3 regions of the Streptomyces achromogenes genome follow, and region 2 is predicted to be linked to each of the others. Evidence: predicted binding sites of a transcription regulator. Region 2 holds the regulator's gene; each other region holds the start of a gene.
What was found. Region 2 encodes HrcA, which represses chaperone genes, less so after heat shock. Its sites were predicted from a motif close to TTNGCACTCNGNNNNNCNGAGTGCNAA; they were not measured.
Positions count from the first base shown of each region.

Region 1 (5,046 bases), 2.2 Mb from region 2:
GGAGGGGGCGACGGCCGTACGACCCGTCCCGCGCCCGGGCAGCAGCCGAAGAAGGTGCCGCCGCCGGTGGCCGCGCCCGCCCGCGCCCTGTACGGCTACGCCGCCCGGCTCCGCGCCGCCCACCAGGCCCGGGTCGCCGCGGCCGGACACTGGGGTCTGAGGAAGGTCCCGCTGACGCCCCCGGCGCCGCCCGCGCGCAAACCGGAGATCACCACCCGCAAGGGCTTCGAGGTCGACGACCACGAGGAGCTCGGTCTCCCGCCGGTCTTCACCAGGGTCCCCACCGAGGACAGGGTCGTCTTCCTCACGATCGACGACGGCGCCGAGAAGGACCCGGCGTTCCTGCGCATGATGAGCGAGCTGAAGATCCCGTACACCGCCTTCCTCAGCGACTACCTGATCAAGGACGACTACGGGTACTTCAAGGAGATGCAGGACCGGGGGGCGGCCCTGAACAACCACACGCTCCACCACCCCTACCTCCCGGCCCTCTCCTACGCCCGTCAGAAACACGAGATCTGCGGGATGCAGGAGGTGATCCGCAAGCGATACGGCACCCGCCCCGCCCTCTTCCGGCCGCCCTTCGGCAACTACGACCAGGACACCCTGCGCGCCGCGAAGAGCTGCGGCGTGCGCTACGCCCCGCTCTGGGACGAGGAGGTCTTCGTCGACCACTGGGAGTACCGCGAGGGGGACCGGGACCTGCACCCCGGCGACATCGTCCTGAGCCACTTCCGGGGCCGGGGCGAGTGGAAGGGCACGATGCCCGACCTGGTCCGCCGGTTCCTGGACAAGGTCACCGCGAAGGGCTACGCGGTGGCCCGTCTGGAGGACTACCTGTGAAGGCGCGACGAAAGGGCGCGGGACCGGCGGCCGTCCCGGCCGTCCTCCTCGCCGCGCTGGCCGCGCTCGTCCTGACGACCCTGAGCGGCTGCGCCCAGTCCGTCGACCCGATCGAACGGCTGGGCAGGAAGGCCGCGGCCCGGGTCCACCCGGCCGGCCCGGCCGCCGGACAGCCCGCCTACCGCCGCTGGGGTCTGACGGCCCCCCTGGCCCCCGCCCCGGCCCACCCGGCCCGCTCCCTGGCCGGCAGCCCCGGAACGGCCCTCCCGCCGGTCGTGGACCATGTCCCGACCGCCGACAGGGTCGTCTTCCTCACCTACGACGACGGCGCCGAACGCGATCCCCGATTCGTCGACATGGTCCGCGAACTGCGTCTGCCGGTCAGCATGTTCCTCACCGACAGCGTGATCGGTCCCGGCTACGGCCGGCTGGCCCGGCTGCAGTCGGTCGGGGCCGGCATCCAGAACCACACCCTGGACCACCCGGCCCTGCGCGGCCTGCCCTATGCCGGCCAGCGCGCCGAGATCTGCGGCCAGCAGGACAAGCTGCGCGCCCGTTTCGGCCTGCGCCCCCGCCTCCTCCGCCCGCCCTACGGCGCCTACGACGCCACCACCCGGCGCGCCGCCGCCGACTGCGGTATCGCGGCCGTCGTCCTCTGGCGCGCCTCGATGGGCCCCACCGCCCTCACCTACGCCCACGGCCCCCACCGCCTCCACCCCGGCGACGTCATCGCCGTGGCCCCGGACGAGACGACGGCCCCGGACCTGCGGGACCGGACGACGCGGCTCCTGCGCCAGATCCAGCAGGAGCACCTGACGGTGGCCCGCCTGGAGGACTACGTCTAGGCCTCCTGCACAGCGCCGGGGGCGACCCGAGTCGGGCAGGCATGCGTCGGCGAGTACGAGGGGTCGGGAAAATCAGCCCGTCCGGCGATTGAGGACGAGGCCTGTCCAGGGCCGAAGCGGGGGCCCGGGGGCAGCGGCCCCCGGTGCGGGCCCACACGAACACCGGGCAACGAGGACGCTCACGTGAGCGAAAAGTGGGCCGACGCGCCGCGGGCATTGGCACTCCGCTTGACCGAGTGCTAATCGCGGTCATAGTCTCGGGTCTGGCACTCCCCACCGGAGAGTGCCAAACGCGACGGGCAGGTCCGGCACCCGCGACGACGGATCCACCTGGTCGCCACCTCAGACAGTTAGCCCCGTGAGATCTCCGAAGGGGGAGGTCGGATCGTGACGACCACCAGCTCCAAGGTTGCCATCAAGCCGCTCGAGGACCGCATTGTGGTCCAGCCGCTCGACGCCGAGCAGACCACCGCCTCTGGCCTGGTCATCCCGGACACCGCGAAGGAGAAGCCCCAGGAGGGCGCTGTCCTCGCGGTGGGCCCGGGTCGCTTCGAGAACGGCGAGCGCCTGCCGCTCGACGTCAAGGTCGGCGACGTCGTCCTGTACAGCAAGTACGGCGGCACCGAGGTGAAGTACAACGGCGAGGAGTTCCTCGTCCTCTCGGCTCGCGACGTGCTCGCGATCATCGAGAAGTAATTCACCCAGTTTTGCAGTGAACTGCGCTCCTGGCCCCGCGTGTTTGTGAAGCCGGGTGCCGGGGGCGCAGTTCGTTTCTCCCACTTTTTCCGAGAGGGCTGAACCGCTCCCATGGCGAAGATCCTGAAGTTCGACGAGGACGCCCGTCGCGCCCTCGAGCGCGGCGTCAACAAGCTTGCCGACACGGTCAAGGTGACGATCGGCCCCAAGGGCCGCAACGTCGTCATCGACAAGAAGTTCGGCGCCCCCACCATCACCAACGACGGTGTCACGATCGCCCGCGAGGTCGAGCTCGAGGACCCGTACGAGAACCTCGGCGCGCAGCTGGTGAAGGAGGTGGCGACCAAGACCAACGACATCGCGGGCGACGGTACGACCACCGCCACCGTGCTCGCCCAGGCGCTGGTGCGCGAGGGCCTGAAGAACGTCGCCGCGGGCGCGTCCCCGGCCGCCCTGAAGAAGGGCATCGACGCCGCCGTCAAGGCCGTGTCCGAGGAGCTCCTCGCGACCGCCCGCCCGATCGACGACAAGGCGGACATCGCCGCCGTCGCCGCGCTGTCCGCGCAGGACACGCAGGTCGGCGAGCTCATCGCCGAGGCGATGGACAAGGTCGGCAAGGACGGCGTCATCACCGTCGAGGAGTCCAACACCTTCGGTCTGGAGCTGGACTTCACCGAGGGCATGGCCTTCGACAAGGGCTACCTGTCGCCGTACTTCGTGACGGACCAGGAGCGCATGGAGGCCGTCCTCGAGGACCCCTACATCCTCATCAACCAGGGCAAGATCTCCTCGATCGCCGACCTGCTGCCGCTGCTCGAGAAGGTCATCCAGACCAACTCCTCCAAGCCGCTGCTGATCATCGCCGAGGACCTCGAGGGCGAGGCGCTCTCCACCCTCGTCGTCAACAAGATCCGCGGCACCTTCAACGCGGTCGCCGTCAAGGCCCCGGGCTTCGGTGACCGCCGCAAGGCGATGCTGCAGGACATGGCCGTCCTCACCGGCGCCACCGTCATCTCCGAGGAGGTCGGCCTCAAGCTCGACCAGGTCGGCATCGACGTGCTGGGCTCGGCCCGCCGCGTCACCGTCACCAAGGACGACACCACCATCGTCGACGGCGGCGGCAGCTCCGAGGACGTCGTGGGCCGCATCGGCCAGATCAAGGCCGAGATCGAGAACACGGACTCCGACTGGGACCGCGAGAAGCTCCAGGAGCGCCTCGCGAAGCTGGCCGGCGGCGTGTGCGTGATCAAGGTCGGCGCCGCCACCGAGGTGGAGCTGAAGGAGAAGAAGCACCGTCTGGAGGACGCCATCTCCGCGACCCGCGCCGCGGTCGAGGAGGGCATCGTCTCCGGTGGTGGCTCCGCGCTGGTCCACGCCGTCAAGGTCCTCGAGGGCAACCTCGACAAGACCGGCGACGAGGCCACCGGTGTCGCGGTCGTCCGCAAGGCCGCCGTCGAGCCGCTGCGCTGGATCGCCGAGAACGCGGGCCTCGAGGGCTACGTCATCACCTCCAAGGTCGCCGAGCTCGACAAGGGCCAGGGCTTCAACGCCGCGACCGGCGAGTACGGCGACCTGGTCAAGGCCGGCGTCATCGACCCGGTCAAGGTCACCCGCTCCGCCCTGGAGAACGCCGCCTCCATCGCCTCCCTCCTCCTGACGACCGAGACCCTCGTCGTCGAGAAGAAGGAAGAGGAGGAGCCGGCCGCCGGCGGTCACGGCCACGGCCACTCCCACTGACCCAGGTCAGCCCCCGCAACACACCGAGGCCCGGCCCCCGTTCCACCGGGGCGCCGGGCCTCGGCGCGTGCACGGCCCTGTGTCGTGGCCCTCCGTCAGCCACCGTGCCGAACGAGGAAGCGGAAGCCCAGGCGAGGAGCGGTACGAGCCGGGGGTCCTACGGGCAGTGAGCTGTCGGACTCCAGTGAGCCCTGGGACAGGAGATGAATCGCTCCTTGGCCGCCCGTCGACCGGATGCCGCGCCTCCTCCTGCTGGAGTTCAAATCGCCATCTACAGGGCGGAGTTCACGTGATGTATAAATACGATATGACGGTCTACAAGAAGGTTTTCCTTCTCGTTGTCGCGGTGGCCGCCCTGGTGGCTGTCGTGTTTCTGACGGCTCGTGCCGTCGGCGGGAACCTGGACGAGGCGGACCAGATGGCGAGCGTCGTGGGAGCGGTGGCCTCCGTCGCCGCCCTTGTGGTGTCGGTGTGGCAGTTCCTGCCGACGCAGGCTCAGAGTGTCGTGGCCAGCGACGACGGCGTGGCGGCCGGACGGAGCGCTACCACCGTCTCCGGCGCGAGGAACAAGGTCAGGATCGGGCGCGGTGGTACGTCCGCGGGTGGACCGATCCACGCCCGCGGCAGGGGAGTGGCGGCCGGTGGGCGCGTCATCGTCGTCAAGGGCGACGAGATCGAGGTGACGTGAGCGGAAAGAACGGCGGCTTCGGGGGGAAGAACCGCGGCCCCCGGGTGCGCGCGGGAAAGGGGACGGCGGGCGGACGCGACGCCGTTTACAACAGGGGCGACAACGCGCACTTCAACTTCGCGTCCCCTGCTCGGGACATCCTCTTCGGCGTGACGCTGCTGGTCGTGATCGCAGGCGGCCTCACCATGCTCTGGCTGTCGGGAAACAGCGATGCGGATCACCGGGACGACGCGGCCC
Region 1 covers NZ_JAUSYH010000001.1:5,294,713-5,299,758, forward strand. The annotation lists gene QF032_RS23970 (polysaccharide deacetylase family protein) at 1-843, shown strand, start outside; gene QF032_RS23975 (polysaccharide deacetylase family protein) at 840-1,688, shown strand; gene groES (co-chaperone GroES) at 2,076-2,384, shown strand; gene groL (chaperonin GroEL) at 2,496-4,121, shown strand; gene QF032_RS23990 (hypothetical protein) at 4,429-4,809, shown strand; gene QF032_RS23995 (hypothetical protein) at 4,806-5,046, shown strand, end outside.
Region 1: a site for HrcA is predicted at 1,905-1,931, ahead of groES (co-chaperone GroES). Genes of this name have one in related genera too.

Region 2 (5,046 bases):
CGACGAGAGCCGACGCGGCGAAGCGGGTCGAGGCAGCGGCGAAGCGGGCCGACGAGGGGCGGTGCGGACGTGCGGGACAATGGGCCGTATGCCTTCCGCACTCCCCGACGGCGAGCCGGTTCCCGGCGACGGCGCGCTCCCGGCGTCCGCGCTCGCCGGCGCCGCCGACCGCCCTCTCGGGTTCTACCTGCACGTTCCGTACTGCGCGACCCGCTGCGGGTACTGCGACTTCAACACCTACACCGCGACCGAGCTGCGCGGCACCGGCGGAGTCCTCGCCTCCCGCGACAACTACGCGGACACCCTGATCGACGAGATCAGGCTGGCTCGCAAGGTCCTCGGCGACGACCCGCGCGAGGTCCGCACGGTCTTCGTCGGCGGTGGCACGCCGACCCTGCTGGCCGCGTCCGACCTGGTACGGATGCTGGGCGCGGTCCGCGAGGAGTTCGGCCTCGCGGCGGACGCCGAGGTGACGACGGAGGCCAACCCGGAGTCCGTCGACCCCGCCTATCTGACGGCCCTGCGCGAGGGCGGCTTCAACCGGGTCTCGTTCGGCATGCAGAGCGCGCGGCAGCACGTGCTGAAGGTCCTCGACCGCACCCACACGCCCGGCCGGCCCGAGCGGTGTGTGGCGGAGGCGCGGGCGGCGGGCTTCGACCACGTCAACCTGGACCTGATCTACGGCACCCCGGGGGAGTCGGACGACGACTGGCGGGCCTCGCTGGAGGCGGCCCTGGGCGCCGGACCCGACCACGTCAGCGCGTACGCCCTGATCGTCGAGGAGGGCACGCAACTGGCCCGCCGGATCCGCCGCGGCGAGGTCCCGATGACCGACGACGACGTGCACGCCGACCGCTATCTGATCGCGGACGAGGTGCTGTCGGCGGCGGGCTTCGACTGGTACGAGGTCTCCAACTGGGCCACGTCGCGGGCGGCGCGCTGCCTGCACAACGAGCTGTACTGGCGCGGCGCCGACTGGTGGGGCGCCGGGCCGGGCGCGCACTCGCACGTCGGCGGGGTGCGCTGGTGGAACGTCAAGCATCCGGGGGCGTACGCGGCGGCGCTGGCGGCGGGCCGCTCCCCGGGCGCGGGCCGGGAGCTGCTGTCCGACGAGGACCGCCGGGTGGAGCGCATCCTGCTGGAGCTGCGGCTGCGCGAGGGGGCGCCGCTCGACCTGCTCCGGCCGGCCGGGCTCACGGCGTCCCGCCGGGCGCTGGGGGAGGGGCTGCTGGAAGGCGGACCGTACGACGAGGGACGCGCGGTGCTCACGCTGCGCGGCCGTCTGCTGGCGGACGCGGTGGTGCGGGATCTCGTGGACTGATCACCCCGGGGCCCCTGCACGGCACGGCGGAGCCCGTGCGGACGGACGTCAGGCCCCGCCGTCCGTGACGAAGTCGATCAGTTCCTCCACGCGGCCCAGCAACTCCGGCTCCAGGTCCTTGTAGGAGCCGACCCGCTTCAGGATCGCCTGCCACACCGCCCCGGTGTTCTCCGACGGCCAGCCCAGTGCCCGGCACACGCCCGTCTTCCAGTCCTGGCCGTGCGGGACCCGGGGCCACCCCGCGATCCCCAGGGACGCCGGTTTCACGGCCTCCCAGATGTCGATGTACGGGTGGCCGACGACCAGCGCGTGCTCGCTGGTCACCGCCTGCGCGATGCGCCACTCCTTCGTCCCCGGCACCAGGTGGTCCACCAGGACGCCCAGCTTCGCGTCCGGGCCGGGGCCGAACTCGGCGACGATCGACGGCAGGTCGTCGACCCCCTCCAGGTACTCCACGACCACGCCCTCGACGCGCAGGTCGTCGCCCCACACCTTCTCGACCAGCTCGGCGTCGTGCCGGCCCTCGACGTAGATCCGGCCGGCGCGGGCGACCCGCGCGCGGGCACCGGGGACGGCGACCGAACCCGAGGCGGTGCGGGCGGGACGTGCGGGACCCGCGGCGGGTCGCACCAGGGTCACCACCCTGCCCTCCAGGAGGAAACCGCGCGGCTCCAGCGGGAACACCCGGTGCTTGCCGAAGCGGTCCTCCAGGGTCACCGTGCCCGCCTCGCAGCGGATCACCGCGCCGCAGAAACCGGTGCCGGGCTCCTCCACCACCAGGCCGGGCTCCGCCGCGACCTCGGGAACCGGCGTCGGCTTCTTCCAGGGAGGGGTCAGGTCGGCGGAGTACTGGCGCATTCGGATGACGATAGGAGAATCCCCGGAACGGGATTACGGCGACACGCCGAATCGCTCCGCGAGCGCGTCCCGCTGCGCCCGCACGAACGCCGCGTCCGCCACGGCCCCGTGACCGGGCACGTACCGCGCGTCCTCGCCGCCGAGGTCGAGGAGCCGGTCGAGGGCGGCGGGCCAGCGCGACGGCACCGCGTCCGGGCCGGCCTGCGGATCACCGGACTCCTCGACCAGATCGCCGCAGAAGACCGTCTCGGGCTCGCCGGCCTCCGCACCCGGGACGAGGACCACCAGATCGTGGGCGGAGTGCGCGGGGCCCACGTTCGCCAGCAGGACCTGACGGCCCTCGCCCAGGTCGAGCGTCCACTCCCCGGAGACGAAGTGGCGGGGCCGCACGAGCGTGTCCGCGGCCTCCGTCGCCGCCGCCTCGTCCACCCCCTGCCGGACCGCGTCCTCCCGCAGCTCGCCGGCCGTCACGGAGTCGATGCCCACCGCCCCGAACACCTCCGCGCCGGCGAACGCCGCCGCCCCCAGCACATGGTCGAAATGGGGGTGTGTGAGCGCGAGATGAGTCACACGCCCGCCGGCGAGCTCCTCGGCCTGCGCCCGCAGCAGCGCCCCCTCCGCCAGCGTCGATCCGGCGTCGATCACCAGTGCCGCGCCCGCCCCGACGACCAGCCCCACCGTGCAGTCCCAGCCCGGCAGCCGGCACCGGCCCACCCCGGCCGCGACCCGCTCCCATCCCAGCTCTTCCCAAGTCATCGTCATACCGCGACGCTAACCGCAGGCGCCCGTGCCGGGGCCGACCTTGCCCCGGGTGTACCCCACAGCCGTACACTGGCCGGGGAGCGCTGGCACTCGAATGTGAAGAGTGCCAAACGCGAAGGCCCAGGGGACTGGGGGACGAGATTCTGGAGGTGTGCGCGCGATGCTGAGTGAACGCAGGCTCCAGGTGCTGCGCGCCATCGTCCAGGACTACGTCGGCACCGAGGAGCCCGTGGGGTCCAAGGCGCTCACCGAGCGCCACAACCTCGGCGTCTCCCCGGCGACGGTCCGCAACGACATGGCCGCCCTGGAGGACGAGGGGTACATCGCCCAGCCGCACACCAGCGCCGGGCGGATCCCCACCGACAAGGGCTACCGGCTCTTCGTGGACAAACTGGCCGGCGTCAAACCGATGACCGGCCCCGAGCGGCGCGCCATCCAGAACTTCCTGGACGGCGCGGTCGACCTCGACGACGTCGTGGCGCGGACGGTTCGGCTGCTCGCGCAGCTCACCCGGCAGGTCGCCGTGGTGCAGTACCCGTCCCTGACCCGTTCGACCGTGCGGCACGTGGAGCTCCTCTCGCTCGCGCCCGCCCGCCTGATGCTGGTGCTGATCACGGACACCGGGCGGGTCGAGCAGCGGCTGGTGGACTGCCCGGCGCCCTTCGGGGAGTCCTCGCTGGCGGATCTGCGCGCACGGCTCAACAGCCGCGTGGCCGGCCGCCGGTTCTCGGACGTGCCGCGGCTGGTGGAGGACCTGCCGGAGGCCTTCGAGGCCGAGGACCGCGGGACCGTCACGACGGTGCTCTCCACCCTCCTGGAGACGCTCGTCGAGGAGAACGAGGAGCGGCTGATGATCGGCGGAACCGCCAATCTCACCCGCTTCGGACATGACTTTCCCCTCACCATCCGGCCCGTCCTGGAGGCCCTCGAGGAGCAGGTCGTGCTCCTCAAGCTCCTTGGCGAGGCGGGGGATTCGGGCATGACCGTACGCATCGGTCACGAGAACGCCTACGAGGGGCTCAACTCCACTTCGGTGGTGTCGGTCGGCTACGGTTCGGGCGGCGAGGCAGTCGCCAAACTCGGCGTGGTCGGACCGACCCGCATGGATTATCCGGGAACGATGGGAGCGGTACGAGCGGTGGCACGGTACGTCGGACAGATCCTGGCGGAGTCGTAAGTGGCCACGGACTACTACGCCGTCCTCGGCGTGCGCCGCGACGCGTCGCAGGAAGAGATCAAGAAGGCATTCCGGAGGCTCGCGCGCGAGCTGCACCCGGACGTCAACCCGGATCCGAAGACCCAGGAGCGGTTCAAGGAGATCAACGCCGCCTACGAGGTGCTGTCGGACCCGCAGAAGAAGCAGGTCTACGACCTCGGCGGCGACCCGCTGTCCCAGGCGGGCGGCGGTGGCGCAGGCGGCTTCGGGGCGGGTGGCTTCGGCAACTTCTCCGACATCATGGACGCGTTCTTCGGCACGGCGTCGCAGCGCGGGCCGCGCTCGCGCACCCGGCGCGGCCAGGACGCGATGATCCGGCTGGAGATCGACCTCGAGGAGGCGGCCTTCGGCACCACGAAGGACCTCCAGGTCGACACGGCGATCGTCTGCACGACGTGCAGCGGCGAGGGCGCGGCCCCCGGCACCAGCGCCCAGACCTGTGACATGTGCCGCGGCCGCGGCGAGGTGTCGCAGGTGACCCGGTCCTTCCTGGGCCAGGTCATGACGTCGCGGCCGTGTCCGCAGTGCCAGGGCTTCGGCACCGTCGTGCCGACCCCGTGCCCGGAGTGCGCGGGCGACGGGCGCGTGCGCTCGCGCCGCACCCTGACGGTGAAGATCCCGGCCGGCGTCGACAACGGCACCCGGATCCAGCTCGCGGGCGAGGGCGAGGTCGGCCCCGGCGGCGGCCCCGCCGGCGACCTGTACGTGGAGATCCACGAGCTGCCGCACGCCCAGTTCCAGCGGCGCGGCGACGACCTGCACTGCACGGTGACCCTGCCGATGACGGCGGCGTCCCTCGGCACGAAGGTGCCCCTGGAGACGCTGGACGGCCTGGAGGAGGTCGACATCCGGCCCGGCACGCAGTCCGGCCAGTCGATCCCGCTGCACG
Region 2 covers NZ_JAUSYH010000001.1:3,050,560-3,055,605, reverse strand. The annotation lists gene hemW (radical SAM family heme chaperone HemW) at 89-1,321, shown strand; gene QF032_RS13785 (DUF3097 domain-containing protein) at 1,370-2,179, opposite strand; gene QF032_RS13780 (MBL fold metallo-hydrolase) at 2,213-2,941, opposite strand; gene hrcA (heat-inducible transcriptional repressor HrcA) at 3,102-4,118, shown strand; gene dnaJ (molecular chaperone DnaJ) at 4,119-5,046, shown strand, end outside.

Region 3 (5,046 bases), 1.0 Mb from region 2:
TCGGTGCGCAGGCGGAGGGGTGCTCCCCGGTGTCCGTCGCCTACAAGGCCGGGCACGACGTGGTCCGTCCCCAGAAGCCGAACACCATCGCCAAGTCGCTGGCCATCGGCAACCCGGCGGACGGCCCGTACGTCCTCGACATCGCGCGGCGGACCGGCGGCGCGGTGGAGGACGTGAACGACGAGCAGGTCGTCGACGCGATCAAGCTGCTGGCGCGCACCGAGGGCATCTTCGCGGAGACGGCCGGCGGCGTGACCGTGGGCGTGACGAAGAAGTTGATCGAGAACGGTCTGCTGGACCCGACGAAGACCACCGTCGTCCTGAACACCGGTGACGGACTGAAGACCCTGGACGCGGTGGCCGGCACCGGACTCACCGCGACCATCCGCCCCAACCTGGACTCTTTCCGAGAGGCTGGCCTCGCATCATGAGCGTCACTGTTCGCATCCCGACCATCCTGCGCACCTACACCGGCGGTCAGGCCGAGGTCTCGGCCGAGGGCGCGACCCTCGGCGAGGTCATCTCCGACCTGGAGAAGAACCACACCGGCATCGCCGCGCGCGTCCTGGACGACCAGGGCAAGCTGCGCCGGTTCGTCAACGTGTACGTGAACGACGACGACGTCCGCTTCGAGCAGGGTCTCGAGACGGCGACTCCGCCCGGCGCCGGGATCTCGATCATTCCCGCCGTCGCCGGTGGCTGACCGCTGGTCAGTACCCGCCGGTAGTAACCGTCGGTAATAGTGATTACCGAGAGTTCATGAAATTGCCCTCTCCGCGATAGAAGCGGAGGGGGCAATTCAGTGTGGTTGAGCGCGATACAGTTGGGGAACCGGGTCCTGATCACCGGCTCCGGAGCCTTTTCTTTTCGCCCGCGCCCGACAAGAAGCAGCCAAAGTGCGTGCTGCTTTTGTGGCTTTTGTGGCTTTTGCAGGGCCCGACTTGCCCTGAATTCAGGCGAATTCTCGCCACATTCCGGATCCCTTGCGTCCAGAATTCTCGTCCGAGTGACCTGTTGCAGAGGGCAGTTGGACAGCTACATTCGGCCTCGGTCGACGCGTTCCGGCGCACGCCCCCAACCAATGGGGGGTGAGGTCTGACCCGGATCCGCGAAGTGCGGGTCTGTGCAAGGGCCAGTAATAGGGGAGTTAGGCATGGCTCAGGGCACCGTCAAGTGGTTCAACGCGGAGAAGGGGTACGGCTTCATCGCGGTCGACGGTGGTGCGGATGTTTTCGTCCACTACAGCGCGATTCAGATGGACGGCTACCGCACCCTGGAGGAGGGTCAGCGAGTCGATTTCGAGATCTCGGCTGGCCAGAAGGGGCCGCAGGCGGACATGGTCCGGCTCGCGACCGGCTGAAGCACGCGCCGACTGACAGCGTCGTTCTTCTGTTTCATCTTCGAAGGGCTCGCGCCTCCCGGGGCGCGAGCCCTTCGGCATGCCCGGGGACTGGGCGGCCCCCCGGGGTGGCCTCCCCGACCTCCGAACACCGACCCCGCCCCCCGATCCCGGCCGGCGGGCGCGCGGCGGGACCGGACGCCCCCTGTTCACCTGCGGATCGTCCCGAGGCGCTTGCACTCGGCAGGGGCGAGTGCTAATCATTGGCGTTAGCACTCTGAAGGTGAGAGTGACAACGAAGGACCGGGTCGGTGAGGCCCGCAGGCCAGGTGGGGCAAGGAACCACCCGGCCGGCGAGCCGTCCGTCGCGGGCGCGGGCGCGGTCCGAAGGAATCACCCCCAGTCCTGGAGGGACCACTTCACATGGCCAAGATCATCGCGTTCGACGAGGAGGCGCGGCGCGGCCTCGAGCGCGGCATGAACCAGCTCGCGGACGCCGTCAAGGTGACGCTCGGCCCCAAGGGCCGCAACGTCGTCCTCGAGAAGAAGTGGGGCGCCCCCACGATCACCAACGATGGTGTCTCCATCGCCAAGGAGATCGAGCTCGAGGACCCGTACGAGAAGATCGGCGCCGAGCTGGTCAAGGAAGTCGCGAAGAAGACGGACGACGTCGCCGGTGACGGCACGACCACCGCGACCGTCCTCGCCCAGGCCCTCGTCAAGGAAGGCCTGCGCAACGTAGCCGCCGGCGCCAACCCGATGGCTCTCAAGCGCGGCATCGAGAAGGCCGTCGAGGCCGTCTCCGGCGCCCTGCTCGAGCAGGCGAAGGATGTCGAGACCAAGGAGCAGATCGCCTCCACGGCCTCCATCTCCGCCGCCGACACCCAGATCGGCGAGCTCATCGCCGAGGCGATGGACAAGGTCGGCAAGGAAGGCGTCATCACGGTCGAGGAGTCGCAGACCTTCGGTCTGGAGCTCGAGCTCACCGAGGGCATGCGCTTCGACAAGGGTTACATCTCGGCGTACTTCGCCACCGACATGGAGCGTATGGAGGCCGTCCTCGACGACCCGTACATCCTGATCGCGAACTCCAAGATCGCCAACGTCAAGGACCTGCTCCCGCTCCTCGAGAAGGTCATGCAGGGCGGCAAGCCGCTGCTGATCATCGCCGAGGACGTCGAGGGCGAGGCCCTGTCGACCCTGGTCGTCAACAAGATCCGCGGCACCTTCAAGTCCGTCGCGGTCAAGGCCCCGGGCTTCGGCGACCGCCGCAAGGCGATGCTGAACGACATCGCCATCCTCACCGGCGGCGAGGTCATCTCCGAGGAGGTCGGTCTCAAGCTCGAGAACACGACCCTCGACCTGCTCGGCAAGGCCCGCAAGGTCGTCATCACCAAGGACGAGACGACCATCGTCGACGGTGCCGGCGACTCGGACCAGGTCGCGGGCCGGGTCAACCAGATCCGCGCCGAGATCGAGAACAGCGACTCGGACTACGACCGCGAGAAGCTGCAGGAGCGCCTGGCGAAGCTCGCCGGCGGTGTCGCGGTCATCAAGGCCGGCGCCGCCACCGAGGTGGAGCTCAAGGAGCGCAAGCACCGCATCGAGGACGCCGTCCGCAACGCGAAGGCCGCCGTCGAGGAGGGCATCGTCGCCGGTGGTGGCGTGGCGCTCATCCAGGCCTCCGCCGTCTTCGAGAAGCTGGAGCTCGAGGGTGACGAGGCGACCGGCGCCAACGCCGTGCGCATCGCGCTCGAGGCCCCGCTCAAGCAGATCGCCGTCAACGGTGGTCTCGAGGGTGGCGTCGTCGTGGAGAAGGTCCGCAACCTCCAGGTCGGCCACGGCCTGAACGCCGCGACCGGCGAGTACGTCGACATGATCGCCGAGGGCATCATCGACCCGGCGAAGGTGACGCGCTCCGCCCTGCAGAACGCCGCCTCCATCGCCGCGCTGTTCCTCACCACCGAGGCCGTCATCGCCGACAAGCCGGAGAAGGCCGCCGCGCCCGCCGGCGGCGGCATGCCGGGCGGTGACATGGACTTCTGATCGACCGGTTCCGGTTGATCGACTGTCCTTCGATCCGAGGGCGGTACCCCCAGCTACGGCTGGGGGTACCGCCCTCGGGCGTTTCAGCGGGCGTACCTCTTGAGGGGCTCGGTGTCGAGGGTGACGCTCACGGGCGGTGGAAGCTCGAGGGTCGCGCCCGACGTCGCCCACCAGCCGTCGTCACGCGCGGTACGGGTGAACCACGTTCGGGTGATCCAGCGGAATTCGCCCGAGGCCGTCTCCAGCCGTTCCCGGCCCCGCCTCAGATGCCCGGCCTGCTGGATGCGGTTGAGGGCGGTTCGGAGCGCGCACTGTCCGTACGGGAGCTGCTTGGCCAGCGTCCTCACGGAGATGCCGGTGCCGTCGGGGAGCCGGTCGACGTACGCGGCGATGGCCGCCCAATCCAAGCAAAGAGGGCTCGGAGCTGGACGCTTGAGCTTCGGGGCGGGTGCGGATCAGCCCACCTCGAGGTTCTCCACGAACGCGGACCACGCCTCCGCCCGGAACGCGAGCTTCGGGCCTAGGGGGATTCTGGAGTCCTGGACGGGGATGAGGCGGGGTGGCCGGGGGCGACCTCCTGCGGATCGGGGAGGTCATGGAGCACGTGGGCGGGCGGGTGCAGCTGGGGCCGGTGGGTGGCGGACGGGAGTGGGACCGTCTGCCGGAGGACGTGGAAGAGGCGGCGCCGGGCGATGTGCTGCGCGAGCGGGTGCGCCGGCTGAACCGTGACGCGCTGCGCCACGGCGGGGACCTCGAGCACATCGCCCGGATCACCGGCCGGTCCGCGGAGTGGGTGGTGGAGCGCGGGACCGTTCCCTGAGAGGAGCGTGTCCGGGATCACGTGGGGATGCGGGAGGCGGCCGGAATGCGGTCGGGGGTGGCGGGGTTGTGGATGGGAGCACTCGATGCGTGTGCACATACCAGCCGGTTCAACGTCGTCCCGAGGAGTCCCCCACGTGAGCATCACCCCGCCTGCCGCGTCGCGCGCCGCCGAGATCCTGTCCCGGCCGGTGTCCATCAACGGGCTGACCGTCCCGAACCGCATCGTCATGGCCCCCATGACGCGCATGTTCTCCCCGGACGGCGTCCCCGGCGAGGACGTCGTGTCGTACTACGGTCGGCGCGCCGCCGCCGGTGTCGGCCTCATCGTCACCGAGGGCACCTACGTCGGGCACGACTCCGCCGGGCAGAGCGACCGGGTACCCCGGTTCCACGGGACGGAGCAGCTCGCGGGCTGGGCGAAGGTCGCCGAAGCCGTGCACGCGGGCGGCGGGAAGATCGTGCCGCAGCTGTGGCACATCGGGATGGTGCGCAAGCAGGGTGAGCCGCCGTACGCGGACGCGCCCGCCGTCGGGCCCTCCGGCATCCGGCTGGACGGCACCGAGGGCACCGGCAAGGCGATGACCCAGCGCGACCTGGACGACGTCATCGGCGCGTTCGCCGAGGCCGCGGCCGCCGCCGAGCGCATCGGATTCGACGGCGTCGAGCTGCACGGCGCCCACGGCTACCTCCTCGACCAGTTCCTGTGGGCCGGCACCAACCGCCGGACCGACGCCTACGGCGGCGACCTGGTGGCCCGCACGAAGTTCGCCGCCGAGATCGTGGCCGCCGTCCGCGCGACCGTCTCCGCCGAGTTCCCGGTCGTCTTCCGCTACTCGCAG
Region 3 covers NZ_JAUSYH010000001.1:4,052,600-4,057,645, reverse strand. The annotation lists gene thrC (threonine synthase) at 1-431, shown strand, start outside; gene QF032_RS18080 (MoaD/ThiS family protein) at 428-703, shown strand; gene QF032_RS18075 (cold-shock protein) at 1,154-1,360, shown strand; gene groL (chaperonin GroEL) at 1,763-3,385, shown strand; partial or broken gene QF032_RS18065 (hypothetical protein) at 3,550-3,783, opposite strand; gene QF032_RS18060 (hypothetical protein) at 3,841-3,915, opposite strand; gene QF032_RS18055 (hypothetical protein) at 3,945-4,205, shown strand; gene QF032_RS18050 (NADH:flavin oxidoreductase) at 4,342-5,046, shown strand, end outside.
Region 3: a site for HrcA is predicted at 1,573-1,599, ahead of groL (chaperonin GroEL). Genes of this name have one in related genera too.